DNA from 2 places in the Sphingobacterium sp. NGMCC 1.201703 genome. Region 2 is predicted to be linked to the other one. Evidence: riboswitches for the same ligand, from Rfam matches in the RefSeq annotation. Region 2 holds a riboswitch; the other holds the start of a gene.
The links. A riboswitch is a leader RNA that binds a small molecule or an ion and turns the genes downstream of it on or off. The one in region 2 is predicted to bind S-adenosylmethionine.
Positions count from the first base shown of each region.

Region 1 (3,272 bases), on a different contig from region 2:
AAAACATTCTGAATAAGCAAAAATAGGGGTGCTCCAGGTTGATGGGCAACCTCAAGCTTGTAGGCACATGCAATAAATTCACCGCAGTCCCACCAACTCACGGTCTTTTCGACGGTAGCAATGTACACAAGCGTAGCAACGAGGCCACAGGTCAAACCGAACAGAGTATTTAATTTACTGTACGTCATAAGGTCAATTGGTCTAAATCTTTATTCCTTTTAGTACTTTAAATTAAACAGTTATCTCGATTTAAAAATGTTAATTAACACTATTTAACACCATGATCTATCTAAAAATATTTTTTCTAAAGAAACCTCTTCTATAATGAAAAGAGAAATATATTTTTTTAAAAGGGGGCTGATTTCATCTTAAGCCCCGTATATACATGAAGGCAACAATTGCATGTACAGGAATTCTTTCGCAAAGGTATAATGGTATGCCTACTATAGGTTCAATAAAAAAAGCGAGGGGCTTCCCTCGCTTTTTTTGATTTTTAGGCTAATTTTTCAACGATTTTTTTGGTTGGCCCGGGATTACTCATGGTATAAAAATGCAACACAGGCGCACCAAATTTAATCAGCTCCTGACATTGTTGCACAAGCCATTCTTCACCTACTTGCCTCACATCGGCATTGGTTTTACATGATGCAACGGCATCGCTCAATTCCTCTGGAATATCCAAGTGGAAAATTCGTGGCAATGTGACCAACTGTTTTTTTGTCGTCAAAGGTTTGAGCCCCGGAATAATAGGTACATGAATTCCGTTGTCCCGACATTTGGTAACAAATTCCTTGTATTTTTCTACATTAAAGAACATCTGTGTCACGATAAATTCGGCCCCCATGTCGACTTTTTGCTTCAGGTATTTAAAGTCTGTATTGAAATTAGGGGATTCAAAATGCTTCTCAGGATATCCGGCAACACCAATACAAAAATCAGTTTTCTCAGATGTAATAATATCTTCATGGAGATATTTCCCCTTATTCATATCTGTGACCTGCTCCAATAGATCCGTTGCAAAAGCATGGCCACCTTCAGTTGGAATAAAATCAGCATCGCCTTTGCGCGCATCACCTCGCAGCACCAACACATTGTCGATACCCAGAAAATTCAGGTCAATCAAAGCATTTTCCGTTTCCTCTTTGGTAAAGCCTCCGCATATCAGATGCGGGACTGCGTCCACCTTATATTTATTCATGATAGCAGCACATATTGCGACTGTTCCCGGTCGCTTGCGATAGGACACACGTTCCAATAACCCGCTAGCATGTTCCTTATAGATGTAATCTTCACGATGATAAGTTACATCAATAAAAGGTGGTTTAAATTCCATCAGTTCATCCATTGTTTTGAAAATACTTTGGATGCCCTGTCCTTTAGCAGGCGGCAATAGCTCAAAAGAAAACAATGTTTTTCCTTTAGCGTTCTGGATATGGTCGGTAATCTTCATTAAAAAACTGTTTTAAGTTTGGGTTGGCTTACATCGAAACGCACAAGTCGAGGATATGTCTATCTGCATGTAACTTATCTTTCCCACATGGAGCAGGGTAGAATTTAGCACCTTGAACAATACAGGTTGCTAAGGCTTCACTGGGTCTAGTCCCTCGGCCTTTCTCTATAAGCGTTGCTAATATCGTTTTAAAAAACCAAACAACAAAAATATTTTTTTGAAAATCTAAAAATTATGGCACCAAAGCTGCCTCGTGCCAATTTTTTCCCGCCCAAATTACTCCAAAGTAGAAAGAGCATTGCGTAGGTTCTTTAAATAGAATGTGATTAACAATAGACCGGAAACACTATACTTCTCCTTCTGTCCGTACTTAAACCCATCCATTAAATATTTATAGGCAACCAATGCATTTTCCTCGTTGTAAAACAGCTCCTTCCACGAGACAGGAACATCTTCCCATCTTTTTAATACTATTCCATTTCGGGCATAGGTAATCGGAGATTCGACCCCATCTATTTTATAATCATTATGAACACCGGAATTAGAGATATGCTGAAAATAGGCAATCGAATAATCCAAAAAATTCAATGCTCGGGCCTTTATCTCTCGCTCGTTCTCAGCTCTTGTTGGAATATTACGCCACAGATTGACTTCGCTATCAAATTTACTAGGCTGCTCGCGAATGGGAGTCTTGTCCAATTCGAAATTGATATATAGGCGTTCGGTATTGGGCAAATGGGCGGAATTAAATGGAGAGAAGTCACCTTTCAACTGCACAAAATCCTTGTTTATCTGGATAATATCCAAGGAAAGTTTTCCCTTGGCAGCATCTATAAGCTCAAGCTTATTTCCTTTAAATGTGTATTTACCATTCAACAGGACATCGTCTATAGCGAGGACAAAATGTGCTTTATCCCGTAGCGAGAGAAAGGAACGATGATAAAGCGGATGATCACAGGGGATATCAGGCTCAACATTTAGCGGATTATCGGCTTTAGCCTTCAAATAAGCCTCATTGGTATAGCCGCAAATAACCTGGTAATTTCCAGCGGAGAACTCCTTATCCTTTCCTAGAAAAACGCAAGAGGACAAAAATATCGTTGAAATAAGGATCAATAATGGCTTCAAAACAGATCATTTAATGTGGTCAATAAATTGATTATCTACTACCAAGATACTCAAAATCCAGCAGAGTTGAGCTACACCTGAATGTTTCAGCACATCAATACTATTAAATAAAATCGGACTTAAATTTTATGACAGAAAAAGGTCTAAATTGTTTTACGAACTTAGACCTTCTTCGTCGTATGCACGAGGATTAAAAAAACACCTTAAATTTAGATCCTTATTTTGTTATCAGAGACGAATTTCTGGGACAATCGCTCTTATTCTTTATAGAGGTCGACTAGCCCCTCAGGCAATTCTACTTCAATAATTTCCTCTTCTCCGTCTATACCCAAAATGAGATCATCGGATAACGGGAACATCAATTCTTTTCCATCCATATCAACGGTAGCAACGAACTGCTGTGGGAATTCCTGTACATCCGTAATTTCTCCTAATTCACCGTGGTTTTCATCGATCACCAAAAAGCCAATTAAATCTGTATATCTAAAATCATCCGGATCCCGTTCAGGCATTTTATCGTTGGGAAGATAAACCTTTTTTCGAACCAGCGCCTGCGCCTTGTCGATGTGATCTACGTCTTCGAATGTCACATAGGCTGTACTATTTTTCTGCAGTTTTATCGTATCGATAAAATAAGGAACAAGTTTTTTGTTGATCTCCAAAAAAACAACATCCATATCCAAGCTCTCATAGT
Region 1 is NZ_JBLOHD010000005.1:312,241-315,512, forward strand. Features, by position in the region: gene ACK8HY_RS12280 (DUF2723 domain-containing protein) at 1-188, opposite strand, end outside; gene metF (methylenetetrahydrofolate reductase [NAD(P)H]) at 494-1,450, opposite strand; SAM riboswitch class I at 1,522-1,624, opposite strand; gene ACK8HY_RS12290 (hypothetical protein) at 1,727-2,578, opposite strand; gene rimM (ribosome maturation factor RimM) at 2,836-3,272, opposite strand, start outside.
Region 1: another riboswitch for S-adenosylmethionine. It lies ahead of metF (methylenetetrahydrofolate reductase [NAD(P)H]); the one in region 2 lies ahead of metE (5-methyltetrahydropteroyltriglutamate--homocysteine S-methyltransferase).

Region 2 (3,272 bases):
ATCAGTTCTAAAAATGTTGGTGACAATATTGTGATCACCATTGCCGACAATGGAATCGGGATGAGCCGGGATCACTTGCAAAAGATATTTGATCAATTTTACCGTATTCCCACCGGAAATGTTCACAATGTCAAAGGCTTTGGCTTGGGCTTAAGTTATGTACAGGATATTTTGAGAAGACTCAATGGAAGAATCACCGTAAAAAGTGAAAAAGATAAGGGCACAACCTTTGAAGTAATTTTACCCTTAAAAAAATAACACGTTCCTTTTTTGTATATTCAGGGAACATTAGTGAAAATTAATAGATTCATTATGCAAAAGATATTATTAGCAGAGGATGATCCCAATTTGGGGGATCTTTTAAAGGACTATCTCGAATTAAAGGGAAAATTTGACGTTACACTCTGTACCGATGGAGACGAAGCTGTCTCCCAGTTCAAAAAAAATGATTATGATTTATGCATTTTCGATGTCATGATGCCCAAAAAAGACGGATTTACCGTGGGCCGTGAGATCAGAAAAACAAATAGCACCGTACCGATCATCTTCGCCACTGCAAAAGGCATGATGGAGGACAAGACAGAAGCATTTGAATTAGGTGGAGATGATTATATCACAAAGCCCTTCCGTGTTGAGGAGTTACTTCTTCGGATCAATGCCTTACTGAAACGCAGTGTCAGGGACAAAGAGGATGAAGTAGTCGCAGATAAGTTTGAAATTGGAGATTACTTCTTCGATTATACAAGTCAGCAGATTTCCTATAAAGGTCAGACACAAAAGCTTTCGACCAAAGAAGCCGAACTACTTCGCCTGCTTTGTTTAAAAAAGAATGATGTTTTGACCCGTGAAGAAGCTTTGTTAAAAATATGGCATGATGACAACTATTTCACCGGAAGAAGTATGGATGTATTTCTCAGCAAACTTCGTAAATATCTAAAAGAAGACAGTAAGGTTGAAATCGTCAATGTTCACGGAAAAGGTTACAAACTCCTGGTGAGCTAAAGGCATGGAGGGTGGGATACCTAGGATCTATTCCACCCTCCTTTCTAATGAAAAGAAAGAAATAAAACATTTCTATCCTTAGCATAATACAAAAAATAGATGCACTTTTATAAAAAATTTGCATATCAAAAAGAAATGTGCTAACTTAGCGTCGCTTATAGAGAAAGGCAGAGGGAATAGACCCGATGAAGCCTTAGCAACCTGTCCCTTGACAAGGTGCTAAATTCTACCCTACTTGACATGGGAATGATAAGCCGAAGTCACCGAATTCTAGTGTGTCCTTCTCTCTAGCAAGAAATATAGTTGAAAAAGAAATATTAAAAACATTATTATGTTATTGACTAACAATTTAGGTTACCCTCGTGTGGGCGCGTTCCGCGAATTGAAAAAAGCCAATGAGGCCTATTGGGCTAAAAAATCTTCTGTTGAGGAATTATTGGACACAGCAAAAAAAATTCGTGAAGGCAATTGGAAAACACAAAAAGATGCTGGAATAGATTTGATCCCTTCCAACGACTTCTCTTTTTACGATCAGGTATTGGATTTGACCCTTACTGTTGGTGCAATTCCTGCCCGTTACCATTCTTTATTGAATAAAGTAGACAACAACTACAGCTTAGACTTATATTTTGCGATGGCGCGCGGTTTCCAACAAGAGGGAATTGACGTAACTGCAATGGAAATGACCAAGTGGTTGGACACCAACTACCACTATATGGTTCCAGAATTCACAAAAGATCAAGAATTTAAATTGACTTCCGAGAAATTCTTAAACGAATACAACGAAGCAAAATCATTGGGTATTGAGACAAAACCAGTATTACTTGGCCCAATCACTTACCTTTTGATCGGTAAAGAAAAAGAAGCTGGTTTCGACCGTATTGACCTATTGGACAAATTGGTTCCTGTATATGAGCAGATTTTGTCTAAGTTAGCAGAAGCTGGCGCACAATATGTTCAGATCGACGAACCTTTCCTAGCTTTGGATCTAGACGCAAAAGTAAAAGCATTATACCAACCTACATTTGAGAAATTAGCTGCAGCGGCAAAAAACATCAAATTGATCGCGACAACTTACTTCGAAGCGTTAAAAGACAACGAAGATATCGCTATTAACTTACCGATCCATGCATTACACCTGGATCTTGTACGTGGCGAAAACCAATTGGATACCGTTTTAGCTAAAGTTCCGGCATCATTGACATTATCTTTGGGTATTGTTGAAGGCCGTAACATCTGGAAAAACGATTACGAAAAGTCGTTGGTTAAAATCAAACAGGCAGTTGATGCATTAGGAAAAGACCGCGTTTGGATTGCTCCTTCTTCTTCTTTATTGCACGTTCCTTTTGACTTGGACAATGAGCACAATGAGCAATCATTGCCTGCTGAAGTGAAAAACTGGTTAGCGTTCGCTAAACAAAAATTAGCAGAGGTAAAAGACCTAGCAGTTTTAGCAGAAGGTGAAGTTGATAGCGAAACCGCAAAACGTTATGAAGCAAACAAAGCAGCAGCTGAAAGCCGCCGTACTTCTCCATTGATCCACAAACCAGAGGTAAAAGAGCGTACAAGCAACATTACTGATGATGATGCGAAACGTACATCTGTATTTGCGGACCGTAAAGCAGCGCAACAGGCTAAATTCAACTTACCAGCGTTCCCAACAACAACGATCGGATCTTTCCCACAAACAAAAGATGTGCGTAAATGGAGAGCTGATTTGAAAAAAGGAGCGATCACACAGGAAGAGTATGATAAAGCGATTGCCGAAGAGACTGAAAACACAATCCGTCTTCAAGAGCAATTGGATATCGACGTATTGGTTCACGGCGAATTCGAACGTAACGACATGGTTGAATACTTCGGTGAGCAATTGGCTGGATACGCTTTCACACAAAACGGTTGGGTACAATCCTACGGTTCACGCTGTGTAAAACCTCCGATTATTTATGGTGATGTATACCGTCCAGAGGATATGACTGTACGTTGGTCTTCATACGCTCAATCATTGACTAACCGTCCGGTTAAAGGTATGTTGACTGGCCCTGTTACCATCCTACAATGGTCTTTCGTACGTAACGACCAACCGCGCTCAACAACGACTTACCAAATTGCATTAGCGATCCTGGATGAAGTACAAGCGTTGGAAAAAGCAGGTATCAAAATCATTCAGATCGATGAGCCAGCTATCCGCGAGGGATTACCATTGCGTAAAGCAGATCAAAAAGATTACCTGAACTGGGCTGTACGTGCATTCCGTGTTTCGTCATCCA
Region 2 is NZ_JBLOHD010000010.1:196,078-199,349, reverse strand. Features, by position in the region: gene ACK8HY_RS19515 (sensor histidine kinase) at 1-258, shown strand, start outside; gene ACK8HY_RS19510 (response regulator transcription factor) at 313-1,002, shown strand; SAM riboswitch class I at 1,155-1,258, shown strand; gene metE (5-methyltetrahydropteroyltriglutamate--homocysteine S-methyltransferase) at 1,334-3,272, shown strand, end outside.